Regions from separate parts of the Paenibacillus sp. KN14-4R genome, predicted to be linked through region 2. Evidence: predicted binding sites of a transcription regulator. Region 2 holds the regulator's gene; each other region holds the start of a gene.

Region 1 (4,462 bases), 560 kb from region 2:
AATGAAATCGGAGATAAGAGCGCTCCTGTTGCAACAACAAGCATGCGTTTGATTTCTCCCTTTCGCATCCGATTTAGTAAATGGCCATAGGTGACGACGGCAGAGCAGCCGCAACCACTTGCCCCAGCCTGTACCATCTGGGTTTCATAGTCGTAAATCATCATCCCGCAATCGGCATACTTCGTTTGTCGAATGGGAATGTCGTGTTTTTTAAACAATTTGCAGGCAATCTCATAGCCTACCTTGGCCAGATCGCCTGTCACGATTAGGTCATAATAACCGGGCTCGATTCGTAAATCCCGGAAATGAGCTTGAATGGTGTCAACTGCGGCGGGTGCCATAGCAGCCCCCATATTAAACGGATCCTTGATCCCCATATCGACTACCCGTCCAATGGTCGCTGACGTAACGACAGGTCCCTCCCCTTCCCTTGACACGATCACTGCACCAGCACCTGTAACAGTATATTGGGCGGTTGGCGGCTTTTGTGAACCGTATTCCGTCGGATAACGGAACTGCTTCTCTACGCTTGCATTATGACTGCAGGTCCCTGCAAGTATAAATTTTGCTGCTCCGCTGTTGACGAGTGCTGACGAAAGAGCCAGGCTTTCCATCGAAGTTGAACAGGCACCAAACACGCCTAGATAGGGAATCGACAGCGTACGAGCGGCAAAGCTGCTGCTGATGATTTGATTCATTAAGTCGCCGCCGATATAAAATTGGACTTGCTCCTTGGTTAACCCTGCGTTTTCAATAGCCAGTTTTGCAGCTTCTTCAAGTAAAGCATTTTCTGCTTTTTCCCAGCTTTTTTCTTCCAGCATGGAGTCACCATGTATGATATCAAAATCGTTGGCAAGAGGACCCCTGCCTTCAAATGGGCCAACCACGGTAGCGGATGAACGGATAACCGGTTTATTTTCAAATATCCAACTTTGATGCCCTTTTAGCATGTTAGTGTCCTCCTCCAGTACCCTTAAACACGAACGTAAGGATACCTATAATAAATGCGGCTACAGTTCCAAAGACAATAACCGGACCTGCAAGTTTAAACATTTTTCCACCAACGCCTAAAACGACTCCTTCACTGCGGTGTTCAATAGCGGCGGATGCCATCGAATTCGCAAATCCAGTAACGGGTACAGCCGAACCTGCACCTGCCCATTGTGCGATTTTGTCATATACGCCGAAGCTCGTTAAAATAACAGAAATGAGAATTAACACGGCCACAGTGGGATTAGATGCTTTTTTCTCATCAAATCCGGCCCAATGAACAAACATTTCCTGAATCGCTTGTCCAATCACACAAACCGTTCCTCCGGCAAGAAACGCACGCAAGCAGTTTTTGAATACCGGCCGTTTCGGCTCGAGCTGCTTAGCAAGTTCTTGATATTCCTGTTGAACCGGCGTTGCTTTTTTCATCTTGTTATTGGCCATATGTAATCCTCCTGATCCATCTTTTTTAACGCATGAGCAACGGTTTGATTTCCTTAATGACCCGCTCCAGCTCTTTCGCGCATTCTTCATACATTTTCTTTGCATTTGGGGCATTCGTGGATAGAGCGAACATTTCGAGATCCGCTTCACATTTTTTTAAAGTTGCCATCAGAGTAGCTTTCTTCTGAGGTTGAGGGACTTTGATCTGGTCATCAAATAGGTCAACATATAGCTGACCATAGGCGTCTACTTGGCCAAGAAACACATTTTCAATTGCGACACCTATAATTTCGAGTTCTGTATCCAGCCATTGCCGGTTAAGTCCCATCGTAGCCAAGGGTTCATCCATAACCTTGCCATCCATCACAACCACCTGTGGTTCCTGCTCGGGCCCTACTTTGATACCTAAGTGCTTGGGTGTAAGGGGTTGATTTTCTTTCGTAAGCAGGACGTCTATGTCTCCACTCGGTTCCATAACTGCAAATTCAACGTTAGCCGCTTGGAATACATTTTTTTTTCGCAGCTGTTCCATTAGATCGTCAGTGGTAAGTCGTTCCTTCTTGAGGTTATCCTCCAGGATTTTCCCATCTTTAATTAACACCCTTGCTTTACTATCGATGATATCTCTTGCTTTCTTACTCTTAAGCTGTAAAAAATCGATCCCTATGGAAACGACTACCCAAACAGACAATGAAACGAAGCCTAAATACCAACTTGCAGCCATATCTAACGAAATATAGACGGCTAAGAATCCAATCACGATCCCGGTTATGTATTCAAAAAAGGAAAGCTGAGAAACTTGTCTCTTTCTCAATAGCTTGGTTATTACAAAAAGTATGGCAATCACTAATAATGTCCGCAATGCAACAAGTAACCAATCTGACATCATCGCAGCCTCCTTTATTTTTAAGAGTAAATTAAATTTACCACTTGATGGAAATTCATACATAAGCAAGATCGCCAGTTTTCCGCCTATTTATTCATTTATACATAAAAAAGTTTCTTTATTTTTCCAAATCATTTCCCTTTTGGCCTTGTATTTCTTTCATTGGTGCATGATGTTTTTAAAAAAGGATACATTATATTTGTTACATGGATAAAAGGAGGTGAATCGAAATGACAGTAGGTTCCCAAGTCAAAACATGTCTCGCTTCATTAAAAGGCGCGCAGGCTAGCTTAGAACAATTCGCTTTGGGCACTCAAAACCAAGAGGCAAAAACTCTTTTTACAAACGCGGCCCAGCAAACACAACAAGTTGTGGATCAAGTTGAAAGCCGAGTACAGCAGCTAGAAAATGAAGAACCGCAATATAGTGGTTTCTAAGAATGCGAAAAAGCCATGCCCATAGAGCATGGCTGTTCTTTCATTTATATAGATAAGCCCCTGCACAATTTACATACGCTACGGCAAGCGTTCCTTCTTCGATCGACTCTAAAATCCCCTTCCCTATACCCTATAATTGGTTTAAATATTCCATTTAGCGAGCGCGACCAAATAAACATCCTGAAATACCATCGAGATTAAGCCAGATTGATGCAGATATACTCTGGTATTTTCTATAAGCAGCAACAGTTGTGAAATATATCACTAACATATAGCTAATGGTAGATTAAAATGAATTGAACATAAAGAAGCTAACTCGTTTGTTCTTTATGTTTTCATCTAGATAACAACATAGAATATCGGAGGGGTTAAACATGAAAAAGAAAGTTTCAGCAACTTTTATTCTCGTTCTCACTTTCATGCTCGTGATCGTGGGATGCGGTAGCGGGAACCAGAATAAGAGTCAGGACAACAATGCAAAAAAAGAAGAGACTAAAGAAACGGCAGCCGTTTCGGGAGCGTCTCAAACCAGCTATACACCGTTCGATCAACTTAAAGATAAATATGATGTCATCATTGTCGGTGCAGGCGGTGCCGGTATGACTGCTGCACTTGAAGCAAAAGAAAAAGGTATGAACCCGGTTGTTTTTGAAAAAATGCCGGTTGCCGGCGGGAATACATTAAAATCATCTTCGGGAATGAATGCTTCTGAAACCAAGTTTCAAAAAGAGCAAGGCATTCAAGACAGCAATGATTTATTTTATGAAGAGAGTTTAAAAGGCGGTCATGGTACAAACGACAAAAACATGCTTCGTTTCTTCGTTGACAATTCGGCAAGTGCAATCAATTGGCTGGATTCCAAAGGGATTCGATTGAACAATATCACGATTACTGGCGGCATGAACGAAAAGCGCACACACCGTCCTGAAGATGGTTCAGCGGTAGGACAATATCTTGTCAGCGGTTTGGTGAAAAATGTACATGAACAAGGAATTCCGCTTTTTGTAAATGCCAATGTGAAGGAAATAACAGAAAAAGACGGCAAAGTAAACGGCGTCAAAGTCATCTTCAACGGGAAAGACGAGAAAAATATTGCGTCGAATGCCGTCATTTTGACAACTGGCGGTTTCGGTGCCAATATGGACATGATTGCTAAATTTAGACCTGATTTGAAAGGGTATGTAACAACTAATCAAGAAGGCAGCACCGGTGACGGCATTAAGATGATTGAACAACTCGGTGGGACAACGGTGGATATGGACCAAATCCAAGTTCACCCAACAGTGCAGCAAGAGAAATCCTATCTCATTGGAGAAGCTGTTCGCGGAGAAGGAGCGATTCTCGTGTCCAGTGACGGCAAACGTTTCACCAACGAACTGAATACTCGTGACAATGTCACAGCAGCAATCAATAAACTTCCTGAAAAATCGGCTTATCTTGTATTCGATTCTGGCGTAAAATCCCGCGCTAAAGCGATCCAGCAATATGAAAAAATGGGCTTTGTCATTAAAGGGGATTCGATCGAGGCTTTAGCTAAAGAAATGGGCGTTCCGGCAGATCAACTTAAAACCACGCTTGATACATGGAACAGCGCAGTGAAGAATAAAAAGGATACCGAATTCGGTAGAACAACAGCAATGGACAACGATTTGTCCGGCGCCCCATACTATGCAATTAAAATCGGTCCTGGGATTCACTACACGAT
Region 2 (4,462 bases):
TGATACACAGACGGGTGATGAGGAAGAATTACATTTGACCGGTCGTGGTACATTCTTCTGGCATTCAGTATCAAGTGATGCAGATTCTTGTTTGAATCGTCAATGTCCGTGGTTCCGTAAATGCTTCTATCATCGTGCACGTAATGAGGCGAATACTGCTGATCTGCTAATTACGAATCATTCCATGCTGTTCACGGATTTAAATGCGGAGCATCGTATTTTACCTGGTTATGAGCAATTAATTGTCGATGAGTCACATCATTTGGAAGAAGTGGCGAGCAGACACATGGGTAAGGAACTTCATTATTTAACACTTTTAAACAGTCTGCAGTGGATGTACAAAGATGCTCGTAGTGGACATTTTGCAACGTTACGGAGTAAGCTTGGGAAGCATCACGGCGATGATCGTGCAGAATTGTGGTGCCAGACACTAGATCGAATGTACGAGCATGTTATGGCGGTTAGAGAGCATTGGGATGTACTTTGTGATAAGTTATATGAAGTTGTCTCTACGGGTTCAAGTGATCCTGGCCAGAATGAATTAGGGCAGTATGTACTTCGGATTAAACAGGAAGAACTGCCGCAGGTATGGGCAGAATTGATGCCTTTAGAAGACAATGTATATCAAGAGCTGGGTCAGCTTATTAAAAGTGCTGAGAAGCTGATGAATGACTTTAAAGACCATGAAGATGAGTATGATTTGCAAAGTTTTTTAACAGATATGAATGGTTGTATCAAAGATCTTGGACATTGTCGCGAAAACGTAAGATTTTTCATGCACCAAAAGGACAAAAATTCGGTATACTGGTTAGAAGCGGGCTTGTTTGCTAAAAAAAGTTCCGTTCTTTTGAATTGTGTACCAACTGATGTGAGCAAGCTGTTACAAGAAAATCTTTTTGAGAAGAAAGAAAGTATTGTTATGACTTCTGCAACGTTAACAGTTGATAAGTCTTTTCAATATGTTAGTGAGCAGCTGGGATTTTCTCCTGATGTGGAGGAGGATGTGTTGAAGTCTGTTCAACTGCCTTCACCCTTTCAATATCGCCAACAAGCGCTTGTCTGTGTTCCACGTGATTTTCCAGCTATTAAGGGCCGAGCAGGAGAAGTTCTGTTTACTGAGAAGCTCGTTCACTCGTTAGCCGAAGTCGCGCTTGCAACTCAAGGGCGTATGCTTGTTTTGTTTACATCGAATCGAATGTTAAAGCAAGTGCACGGTGAATTAAAAGAGTTGCTTAAGCCTCACGGTATCGGTGTCCTTGGTCAAGGAGTTGACAGTGGTAACCGCAGTAAGCTCACACGTCTGTTTCAAGAAGGCAAAGCAAATGTTCTACTCGGTACAAGCTCATTCTGGGAAGGAGTTGACATTCCTGGCGATGCGTTAACCTGTTTAGCGATCGTTAGACTGCCGTTCCAACCCCCTAGTCATCCAGTGGTAGAGGCAAAATGCGAAAACTTGAAGAAGCAAAATAAAAATCCGTTTATGAAATTTTCTGTGCCGCAGGCTGTCATTCGTTTCAAACAAGGTTTTGGTCGATTGATACGAACTTCCAGTGATAAGGGAGTCGTAATCATTTATGACACACGAGTTATCGACACGCAGTATGGAAAAAACTTCCTGTATTCTTTGCCTGGTCCTAAAATTGAGTCGATGTCTACGTCCCAGATTGTGCCGAGAATTCAACAATGGATGGGAGAAAATATCTAATGAAATCAGTATTGAAAATATCTGATGCTGTTGTACGCAGACTTCCGATTTACTTGCGTTTTCTGAATGAATTGGCGAAAAATAATGTATTGACAGTTTCATCCCATGATTTAGGACAAAAGCTTGATTTGAACCCTGCGCAAATCCGCAAGGATTTAGCTTATTTTGGGGAATTTGGAAAAAAAGGGATCGGCTATGATGTTCTCTTTTTAATTGAAAAAATTCGTCAGATCTTGAAGTTAGATCGTCACATTGCAGTCGCACTTGTAGGGGCAGGTAACTTAGGCCGCGCTCTTTGCAATTATAATGCGTTCCTTAAAGATACAATGAAAATTGTAGCTGTATTCGATGCATCTGCTGATAAAGTAGGTAGCAACATTAACAATTTACCTGTAGAGCCGATGGAAGCGCTTGATTCATCAGTTAAAGAGAACGATATTCGAATTGGAATTATTACAGTTCCTTCACATGAAGCGCAAAATGTTGCCAATATGTTTGTAGATGCAGGTATTGACGCCATATTAAATTTTGCACCGATTAATATTAAGGTTCCATCCCACATCCGGGTACACAATGCAGACTTTACAACGGAATTACAGAGCTTGGCGTATTTCTTGGATTAAGGATGCTAAAGTACAAGTGAATAAAAAAAGCCCCTCAAATTGTTCCGGGTAGGAACGATTGAGGGGCTTTTGTATGAGTTATAACCAACCGAACATGATTTTGTATATAATAAACGCGAATATCATTGAGATCGGGATGGTAATGAGCCATGTCATAATCATCTTGATAACGGTTGCCCACTTCACTTCATGGAATCGGATAACACTCCCCGTTCCGATGATAGACGATGTAATGACTTGTGTTGTGGATAGTGGCATATTTAATAATGTTGAAGTCTGAATAACAGCAAATGATGTTAAGTCAGAAGCAAATCCGTTAATCGGTTCAATCTTGATCAGCTTGTTGGAAACCGTTTTGATAATTCTCCAACCACCAATGGATGTACCTAGACCGATTGCAAGTCCTGCTCCGATTTTAACCCATAGCGGAACTTCCAAATCGGTTGCATAGCCTGTTGACACTAGACCAAACACGATAATACCCATTGCTTTTTGTGCATCGTTTCCGCCGTGCGAGAATGACAATAAACCTGCGGAAATAATCTGAAAAGTGCGAAACACACGATTCATACGTGTACGCGATGCATTGCCTGTCCAAATAATGATGTATTTGAGTAAGGTCATAATAATGTAACCTGCTACAAAGGCAATAATTGGTGATAAAAGTAGAATCATAATGATTTTTTTAAAACCTTCAAAGTTCACAGCGCCAAATCCTGCTCCTGCGATAACCGCACCCGCTAGAGAGCCGATTAACGTATGAGAAGAGGAGGAAGGAATTCCGAAGTACCATGTAAGTAGATTCCACAAAATCGCTGAGATCAATGTTGCGATAATGATGTAGTGTCCATTTTCTACTGTAAAAGGATCCGCGATCGACCCACCGATCGTCTTAGCTACACCGGAGAAAATAATCGCTCCGACGAAATTAAGCGAAGCTGCGTATAGAATCGCAACTCGGGGAGTTAACGCTTTAGTGGATAACGATGTGGCAATCGCATTGGCCGTATCGTGAAATCCATTAATAAAGTCAAATAATAAGGAAAGAGCGACGATAATGATAAGTACCAATAAGTTATGGTCCATGAATTCCCTCCGAACTCGCTCTCCTAGGAGTAGCGAAGCACAACACTTTCAAGAATATTGGCTACATCTTCACATGCGTCCGTCGTTTGTTCAAGGCGCTCGTAGATCTCCTTCAACTTAAAATCCTCATATGGATCTTTTTTGTTTTGGAAAATTTGACGTATACCTTCACGCATCAGCTTGTCCCCTTCATTCTCAAGGGAATTGATTTGTACGGTATGTTCTGTAATTTGTAAATATTTCTTGCGGCCAAGCAATTTGAAAGCATCCAACATATGTTGGCAGGAAGATACGATGACCGCTGAGAAGTCTTGCATATATTTATCCGTAGTGGAGACTCCCAAGTAGTCAAAACGAGCGAGTGATGCTTCGATCCCATCGACAACATCATCAAGTTTTGAAGCAAGTTCGAGAATGTCCTCACGATCAATAGGTGTAATGAAAACTTTATTTAATCCTTTGAAAATTTCGTGAGTAATGCTATCACCGTTGTTTTCTAATTCTTTAAGCTGGGGGAAAAAATCAGATGGTGGGGCTTCACCCATCATCGCTTTACGAAATACATGTGCAGCATCAAGATTATTCTCCGCGGCCTTAATTAGCAGGTTGAGAAAATCAACCTCACCTTTTCTTGTAAACAGCATGGTCTCAAGAACCTCCTTCATAAAATAAAAAGTGTGCGTCACAGTGTTTTGTCTCTTTATGTAGAAAAATCTCTCCAACTCACAGACTATAAAATATCACAATAAACCAAAGGAAAGCAACGGCGATTTCTTGATTTTCTATTTTTGAAGATGTACAGTTAAATGAAGTAACCAAATTGTAGTAAAGGATTTGAATAATATGGATAAAAAAATTGTAATTGATGGCATTTTTGTGACATCCAATCCAATAAACCCAATTGTCAAAGGCTGTATGGTGATTGAAAATAACCTTATTACTTATCTAGGTGAGGATATCCCAGAGCCACTTGAACAATATGATGAAGTAATATCTGGAAAGAACAAACTATACATGCCAGGTCTTGTAAACACACATGGGCATGCTG
Region 3 (4,462 bases), 2.1 Mb from region 2:
ACCTTTTGGAATTGGAGGTGGGCCACCACTCCATTCAACATTTGTCTCTGGATGGAGAACGATTTAAGGTGCAGACATGTGTAATCTGCGGCTGCTATAGTCCGATTTACATGGAGCTGGATTTTCGTACAGAACCCCAATGGAGTGCCTATAATCAAAAACCAGATTATTTGCCAAATATTAATCTTGATGAGAATGGCGATGAGTACTTATCTGTGGGCGAATATTTAAGGATAGCGACTGAGCCGCGGAATACATATCATGCCGTTCAGTGGACGCTGGAACCGATGGTTTCACAAATTGGCGGGCACCCGACCTGGATACAGGATGCGGAGTATCCCACATGTCCCTGCTGCTCCCAAAGCATGCATTTCATCGGCCAGTTGGATTGGTCGGAAGTAGAAGAGTATGGAGAGGGAATTTACTACATGTTCTTATGTCCCAAAGGCAAGATTACAGCTACGCTATTCCAGCAATCCTAGTACCGGAGCAGTTAATATCAATGGGGAATGTAAGCAGGTTTAGATGTAAAGAATGATTCGACAAATATCCGCATACCAATCCGATCATCCTGAAGCTTGGGGAAAAAGCTCACTGAAGTGGCCCAATGTTCTTTATATTGTGGAGAACTCGCCCTGTTGTTCATAAAATGGAGCAAATCTTATTAGGAGTGGTGCAACTAGTGGCGATTACACGACAGGTAAAGATTAGATTAATACTATTTCAAAGGGACTTTTTCACAAAGCGGAGAAGAGTTTTCAATACCATCAGTTTAATCATAAGAAATAATCTAAATTATTTACCGGTTAATACGATCTTGGAAATATTGGAATATGACATCAAAAAAAATAACATTAACAATTTTACAGTAACAGATGGGTCGGAATTTGTTACTATCCCTAAGACAGGGCCAGTTGCGAGAAGAGAAGGAATACATTTTCCAATTGATCCGTTAATTTATTTCAACAATAGACAGTTCATCAGTCTTCGATCTGTTAATCGCTTATTTAATGTGGCTTTAATATTAAACATAAAATCCAAAACGGTAACTATTCGACAACCCGGACGGTTCTTTGTAACCTTAAAGGGCGATGATCTCAGGAGCATTGCCGCTTTATTAAATACTTCTGTTAAGAGGCTACTTTCCGTTAACAAAAATTTGAATGAACCGATATCATCGGGTATTCGAGTGACCATTCCGAGTTTCTCTTCTAGAGCAGGAACACAAAACTCGAGATCACCTAAAAACGTAAAGGTGAAATTTCACATTGAAGCAGGACCGGTTATTAAATTAGGTCAAACCTTAAAAGGTACCCCTTATAAATTTGGAGCAGGACCATATAGAAAGACCGGAGTATTTGACTGTTCATCGTATATGCAATATATTTATGGCCGAAATGGAGAACCATTACCGAGAACAAGCAGATCACAAGCTCGACGCGGTATATTTCGTAGGCAACGCGATATAGAATCAGGGGATTTAATCTTCTTTAGGAGGGATAGATACTCCGATAATCGGATCGGTCACGTGGGAATGGATATTGGCAATGGCAGAATGTTAAATACCTACGAATCGCCGCCAGGCGTAACGATAACAAAGTGGAGAAGTCCCTATTGGTTGAGAAGGTATGTCACCGCCAGAGAAGTTTTATGATTGTTAGCGGAAGGCGGCTCGTTAAATAAACGGGGCGTCTTTTAATTTGGATTCGCTCGAAGTGCAAGCAACTTAACATTAATTCCTTCGCTGTTGTCTCATCCACTTTGTAGCTATCCACTTTTCCCCTTGAACAACCGGGGAACCTCCGTGCAGGGTCAATGGATCGACCTGACCAAGGCTATTACTGTATTCGAAATATACCGCCGATCCCATCTGTGGGACAATCGAAAGCCCGATTTTCGGGAATAAGGTTTCACCACCGGAGACCACATCATTAAGATAGATAACTAACGTGCTCATACGCTGACCACCATTTGCAAGTTGCACCTTACTTCCTGAGGCAGCGGCAAAGTAGTCGAAATGCGGCTTGTATTTTTTCCCTATGTCATAGTTTAGAATTTGAATCTCTTCTCCATTTTGGATGGGGCAATTCATGACTTCCGCGATGCGTCGGTCCAGTCTGGTAATCAGCTCATTTTCGTTGTCGAAACATCCATTTTATTTGCTAAAGCCTCGATGGAATCCGCTTCTTTGGTCGCTTCTTTTTTGACATTGTTCTGACTCTGTTTTGGTTTCCGCAGCCGCATCCTACGATCACAAGCATGAAAGAGAGAACGAGTTTTGCGTTGATCTAATCTATTTTCGGTTCATTTTTTGTGAAATATTTCACATCTATTTTTAAAAATATAGTTTTTACTAGTGTTTGAGGTTCGGGAAAGTCATCTTTGTACAGAAGGAGTTATTTATGATGAAAAGAATCGTAACACTGAGTACCCGCAAACTAATGGATACCGCAAAACACGGCGGATGCGGTGCATGCCAGACATCTTGCCAGTCCGCTTGTAAAACTTCCTGCGGAGTTGCAAACCAGCGCTGTGAAAACGTAATGAACAGATAGGATTCGGAACTTTACCGCCCATTGCTTTGCAGATGGGCGGCTATTTTTAAGAAGTGGATGCCACCTTTAAAGGACGGCAAAGCCACATTTCCACTTGTGGGCAAAAGGAGCTTGATTAGCAAGTATGATTCATCAATATCAACTAAATGGATTTAACATCGTGCTCGACACCTACAGTGGCTCAGTACATATTGTCGATGACCTCGCATATGAAATTATAGAGCTTTATGAGAGAGCTTCTTTCGAAGAAATCGTGACAACGATGTTGGATAAATATAAACATGATTCCGGCATTTCCGAGATGGGCATTCTTAAAACCATCGCGGATATCGAGGAGCTTAAAAAGGATGGGCAGCTCTTTACAAAGGATGCGTATGAGGACCTCGCCCTTGATTTAAAAAATAGAAAAACTTATGTCAAAGCGCTCTGCCTCAATGTTGCGCATACCTGTAATCTGTCATGCGACTATTGCTTCGCCAGCCAGGGGAAATACAACGGAAATAGGGCAATCATGAGCTATGAGGTTGGACAAAGAGCTATCGATTACCTGCTTGAAAATTCGGGTCATCATCGAAACCTTGACATCGACTTTTTCGGTGGGGAACCGCTTATGGCCTGGAAGGTGGTTAAACAGATCGTAGCTTATGCAAGAAGCAGAGAAAAAGAATACAAAAAGAAGTTCCGCTTCACCTTCACGACGAACGGCATGCTGCTCAGCGATGAGGTCACCGAGTATTTAAATCAGGAAATGTACAATGTCGTATTAAGCCTGGATGGAAGAAAAGAGGTTCATGACCGACTTCGCACCACGGTTACTGGAAAAGGCAGCTACGATCATATTGTTCCGAAGTTCCAAGAATTCGTTCGTAAGCGCGGAGACCAAGAATACTATGTACGAGGAACCTATACTCGTAACAATGTCGATTTCACCAAAGATATATTTCATATTGCTGACCTGGGTTTTGACAAGCTCTCGATGGAACCGGTCATCTGTGATCCACGGGAACCCTATGCACTTACCGAGGAGGACCTCCCAGAGATTTACAGACAGTACGAAATTCTCGCCAAGGAAATGATCAAGCGAGGTGAAGAAGGTAAAGGATTTACTTTTTACCACTACATGCTTGATCTCTCGGAAGGACCTTGCATCCAGAAGAGAATCACCGGCTGTGGTTCAGGAACGGAATATCTCGCTGTAACACCTTGGGGTGAGCTTTTCCCTTGCCACCAGTTCGTCGGGGATGAAGAGTACAGCATGGGAAACATCTGGGATGGAATCACAAAACCTGAGCTGCAATGCCAATTTAAAGAGAGCAACTGCTACTCGAAGCCGGAGTGCAAGGACTGCTGGGCGAAACTCTACTGCAGCGGCGGCTGTCCTGCCAATGCGCTGCACGCGACTGGTTCCCTGGGTGGAACCTACGACTTCAGCTGCGACATCTTCCGTAAGAGGGTCGAATGTTCCATGATGGTGAAGGTTGATGAATCCATTAGAGCGATGGAGGGGCAATCTAGAAAGCTACCATAACGGAGTTAAAAGAGATGATTTTGCCGAAAGAATTGCAGAGAGAAGAGCCACTGCGGGAGAGCGCTTGAATGGATAGATTAATTTTAGACAACACCTGATGCTGAAATCAGGTGTTTTGCTTTTTAGCTAGGTGATCTGTCATCAAGATATCGGGCCGCCAACCGTCGTAAGCAAAAATCTTTCTTGACTTCATTTGCCAGTCTGGCCTTTTCCCTAACAAAACGCTGCTGTCGTTAATCACGGTTTCGGGTTCTGTTATAATAGTAGGCATATGCATCAATAGGGAGGAACGACGATGAACGAAGAAGTAAAGTCTGACGGATGGGACGCCATTGAACAGGCCATGTCCAAGCTCTACGGAGATCAGGAGCCGAAGCAT
Region 4 (4,462 bases), 1.8 Mb from region 2:
TGATCGTGGTACTCCTAATTGGAATCCTCGAGATTCCATGGAATTAAGCAGATCTTCTGCTCGCTTAAATGCACTGACCATGACAGGAACAAGCAGTACAATTGCCATTTTTCCTTTATCTTTCCAAGATAAATCTTTGATATCTGCACCACGTGAAGCCTGTGCTTTAACAATTTTTTGAGCTTCATCCAAGATCGTCGGAATAAAGCGAAGTGCAATGCTGATCATAAGTGCAATTTTTTGTGGAGAGACTCCGAGGATCTTAAATGGCTGAAGAATACCTTCTATTCCTTGTGTTAGCTTTGCAGGTGTAGTGGTAAACGTTAGAATAGCCGTAAAGGAAACGAATAAGATCATTCGACCTGCTGCAAGTAAACCTCGAGAGATACCTTCTGTGTATAGATGAATAAATCCCCAAGAGAAGACTAGTGACCCTTCGTTGAAGAAAAAGAACTGAAACAGCATCATGAAAATAATGAGCGGTGCAAGTGGCTTTACCCCTCTTGCAAACAGCTTGAGTGGAATCTTCGTGCTGGTCATAATGATCAACGAAAGCACTGCTATTATTAGCAAGGATGACCACGAGTTGATCAGAATGACGCTAATCGCGTAAAGCAGCATAGCCGTCATTTTGCATCGGGGATCCAGATGATGAACCCAAGAAGCTGTATCGATATATCTCCCGATTATTAATCTTTGCTGCATGCTGATGCTCCTTTGGCATGAACGACTTGGCTAATGTGCTCGGCAAGCTGCTCAGCAGAGTAATGATGGATAGGGCATGACAGGGAGAATTGTTCTTCGAATTGTTGCCAGAATCGAAGCGGCTTTGGCAATACAATATCCAGATGCTCGCCATGTTTGATCTGCTCATAGAGACCTTGCGTATCCCCTTGATAGGCGACTGTTCCTTCTTTCATCACGATCCATTCATCAGCATAATCCATAATCTCATCTGTACGATGGGTCACGATCATAATTGTTTTGTGATGTTCTTTGCATAGACGATAAAGCAATTCAATAAGCTCATCTCGACTTTTTGGATCAAGTGTGGCTGTAGGCTCATCTAGTAAGATCAGATCCGGATCCATGACAAGTATCGATGCAATTGCAACTTTACGCATCTGTCCACCGCTTAATTGCAGTGGGTTTCTTTGAAGTAAAGAGAGTGGAAGTCCCATAGTAAGTAAAGCCTTTTGTGCGAGTTCTTTTGCTTCATCTTCGGACGCCCCAAAATTTCGGGGACCAAATATCAATTCTTTCTCCACCGTATCTTCAAAAATTTGCTGTTCAGGAAATTGAAACACAAGACCTATACGTCTGCGAAGATCTCGAAATGACTTTAGTTTCTGCCCGGAGCGAATTTCATAATCCATAATTTGAATCGTTCCATCAGTTGGCAATAAGATGCCGTTACAATGCTGAAGCAAAGTTGATTTCCCTGATCCAGATGCCCCAATGATCCCGACGAATCGACCTTCATCAAGTGTTAAATTGACATCATCAAGCCCAAGAAACGTGTGAAGCGGGTCTGTTGAATAAGTATGTGTTACATGTTGGAATATAATTGCCATAGTGCGCTCACCAATTCTTTATCATTAGTTGGATTGCCGATTGAAATATTGCGTTTATGCAGTTCTTCCTTTAACTGATAGATGAAAGGAGGCTTTAATCGGCATTTTTGCATCAGATCTTGTCGGTTAAAAATATCTGCCGGAGCTGCATCTGCGATAATAGTGCCTCGCTCCATAGCAAGTACGCGATCAGATGCTGCGATCTCATCCATATCATGCGAAATTGAGATCAATGTATATTTTCCACTCCGATGCATTTCCTGCATGATGGCTATAACTTCACCCGTAGCCAGTTCATCAAGCATGGAAGTCGCCTCATCGAAAATAATGATTTTCGGTTCCATCGCCAAGATGGCAGCAATCGCTGCACGCTGCTTTTGTCCGCCAGATAATTGCCCAGGGTGCTTATCTAGCAGATGAGTTATTTTCATTTTAGAAGCGTATAATTGAAGCCTATCTTCCATTTCTGCTTTGGATAATGCTAAGTTTTCTAAACCGAATATCATGTCATCCCTTACGGTTTGTCCAATAAATTGATTATCAGGGTTTTGAAAAATAAAGCCGATCTGCTTTCGAATTTCATACTTGCTTTCTGCCACTAATTCGGTGCCACAAATGTGAATTTGTCCAGCATTTTTAAGTAAAAGAGCATTAAGCAGCTTCACAAGCGTAGATTTTCCGCTGCCGTTTGCCCCGACAATGGTTACCCATTGCCCTGCAGGAATACAGAGAGTCACATCTTGAATAAGGGGCTCTTCACCGCGGTAGGCGAATGAAACATGCTCCATTTGGATAATGGGTAGCTTCATGGATATCCCCTTTCTTGTTCTTGTAATTGATTATTCAGGTATGAATGTTTCGAATAGGGATAGCTTGGATAATGATGTGACCAAATACTTCACTGCGATTCCGACAAAAATACCCGTCGCAATACCCGTCAACATTAACGCTGGCAAATAGTAAAAGATCGCACTGCTCTTAAGAACGATCATCGCTGCCGCTAACTGCCCGAAATTGTGAGCAAGTCCGCCAACGATACTGATCCCGATTAGACTGAGCTGCTTACGTCCAATTTTCATTAACACGAACATGACAATGAAGCTAGCCATAGCGCCAAAGAAACTGAACATGAAACTGGAAAACGTACCGAATATGAAGGCAGTAAGCAGTGTTTTTAAGATGACAAGTGTTAGTGTGTCTTTACCGTTTAGGAAATATAAACAAGTCAGTACCATGATGTTAGCCAGACCGAGCTTGGCACCAGGTATCGAGAAATTAACTGGAATCATCGCTTCCACGATACTGAGGACAACTGCCACAGCGGCAAATATCGCTAGAATAATGACTTTTTTTAAAGCAGTTGAAGAATCGTTACTTGACGACGGCATCCAGATCATCTCCTTTGGTCTTACCGATGATTTCCACAAGAACCCGATTAGGAAGACAGACGATGGTTTGCCCAGGTTTGGTAATATGCCCGAAAGTAAAACAAACTTCATCTGGACAATCAGCTTCTGCCATTTCAATACCATGATCATGAATACGCAGCTTATTGTATCCACGGTCTGTTTTGACTTCAATGAACTGCTCTTCCTGAGTCAATTCAACGGTCTTAAATGGTTTACCATCCACAGATATTTTGGCAAAAGTATTCATGTTTTGTAGTTTTCCACTGTCATCTCCAGCAAAAAAACGGGGAACCATAAAAATCAGTGCACCAATTAGAACAACTGCGATGAGGATCATATCACCACGTTTAAGTTTCATATCCATTACCTCTACTTCTAGTTTTGTACAATCTAAATAATATGTGAAAAAATGTACATACTTAAAATCAATCATCATTATACACGAATTTAGTGTAACTCGCTATGAAGAAACCCATAGCCATTTTTGTAAAATACGTTTTGGCTGTGACATCCGTCATACTCTGTCTAAATAATGTTTGCTAAAATGACCCCAAATATGGAACGCTGGAGGACATCTATGGGTACTCAACTAAGAATCAAAAAATGGCTAATTATGTTCGTATGTGTATCTATGCTTCTCATTAGTGCATGCGGCACTAACAAGGGTGCGGCTGCAAGCGATAAGACGGATCAACCCCGTGTTGAATCGTACTTTATTTTTGATACATTAGTGACTTTAAAGGTATACAGCAAGAAAGTAACCGATCAGCATTTTGCAGAAATGCACGCGCTCATGAAAGATATTGATACTAAGCTAAATCGTGAGCATGAAGCGGGTGAGTTGTACAATGTGAATCATCAAGCGGGTAAAGAGGCCGTTCAAGTATCCAAAGATACATTTGATGTCGTAAAAAAAGCATACACTTACTCCGAACTGTCAAAAGGTAACTTTGACTTCGCCATTGGACCACTTGTTGACCTATGGCAGATTGGTAAAGAAGGTGCACATGTTCCAAAGAAAAGCGATATTGAGCATGCAGCTACCCTTGTCAACTATAAAGAAGTCATTTTAGATGAAGCCAATCACACCATCAAACTTACCAAAGAAGGCATGAGTATCGACCTTGGAGGTATTGGAAAAGGCTATGCAGCGGATAAGCTTGCCGAATATTTAAAAGATCATGGGATGGATAGTGCTATTATTGATTTGGGTGGAAATATTTATGCAGTTGGTTCCAAAGTCGGTGACCAACCATGGAATATTGGCATTCAAGATCCAAATGAAACGCGTGGGAACCAAATTGGAAAGATGAAAATTACAGACCAAACCGTAGTAACTTCGGGGGTTTATGAGCGCTTTTTCGTTGAAAATGGTGTACATTACCATCACATTTTAGATCCGCATACAGGCTATCCTGTGAAAAATAATATAAACAGTGTTACGATCGTGACAAAACACTCTACGGATGCAGATGCGTT

The links. Region 2 encodes Rex, which represses fermentation and respiration genes when NADH is low (regulators of the CRP and FNR family bind a similar motif). Its sites were predicted from a motif close to TTGTGAAATATTTCACAA; they were not measured.
Region 1: a site for Rex is predicted at 3,007-3,024, ahead of ACSBOP_RS10560 (flavocytochrome c). Genes of this name have one in related genera too.
Region 3: a site for Rex is predicted at 2,312-2,329, ahead of scfA (six-cysteine ranthipeptide SCIFF). Genes of this name have one in related genera too.
Region 4: a site for Rex is predicted at 3,383-3,400, ahead of ACSBOP_RS05030 (FAD:protein FMN transferase). Genes of this name have one in related genera too.

What each region holds. Positions count from the first base shown of each region.
Region 1 covers NZ_CP197466.1:2,237,845-2,242,306, forward strand. The annotation lists gene spoVAD (stage V sporulation protein AD) at 1-950, opposite strand, end outside; gene spoVAC (stage V sporulation protein AC) at 952-1,434, opposite strand; gene ACSBOP_RS10550 (DUF421 domain-containing protein) at 1,460-2,320, opposite strand; gene ACSBOP_RS10555 (DUF1657 domain-containing protein) at 2,551-2,757, shown strand; gene ACSBOP_RS10560 (flavocytochrome c) at 3,132-4,462, shown strand, end outside.
Region 2 covers NZ_CP197466.1:2,794,466-2,798,927, reverse strand. The annotation lists gene dinG (ATP-dependent DNA helicase DinG) at 1-1,705, shown strand, start outside; gene ACSBOP_RS13555 (redox-sensing transcriptional repressor Rex) at 1,705-2,328, shown strand; gene ACSBOP_RS13550 (anion permease) at 2,407-3,414, opposite strand; gene ACSBOP_RS13545 (DUF47 domain-containing protein) at 3,438-4,058, opposite strand; gene ACSBOP_RS13540 (amidohydrolase) at 4,258-4,462, shown strand, end outside.
Region 3 covers NZ_CP197466.1:713,062-717,523, forward strand. The annotation lists gene ACSBOP_RS03470 (DUF1963 domain-containing protein) at 1-482, shown strand, start outside; gene ACSBOP_RS03475 (C40 family peptidase) at 683-1,654, shown strand; gene ACSBOP_RS03480 (2OG-Fe(II) oxygenase) at 1,733-2,092, opposite strand; gene scfA (six-cysteine ranthipeptide SCIFF) at 2,406-2,555, shown strand; gene scfB (thioether cross-link-forming SCIFF peptide maturase) at 2,680-4,083, shown strand; gene ACSBOP_RS03495 (suppressor of fused domain protein) at 4,379-4,462, shown strand, end outside.
Region 4 covers NZ_CP197466.1:1,031,826-1,036,287, forward strand. The annotation lists gene ACSBOP_RS05005 (energy-coupling factor transporter transmembrane component T family protein) at 1-705, opposite strand, end outside; gene ACSBOP_RS05010 (ATP-binding cassette domain-containing protein) at 690-1,574, opposite strand; gene ACSBOP_RS05015 (energy-coupling factor transporter ATPase) at 1,550-2,383, opposite strand; gene ACSBOP_RS05020 (Gx transporter family protein) at 2,414-2,962, opposite strand; gene ACSBOP_RS05025 (NusG domain II-containing protein) at 2,946-3,341, opposite strand; gene ACSBOP_RS05030 (FAD:protein FMN transferase) at 3,561-4,462, shown strand, end outside.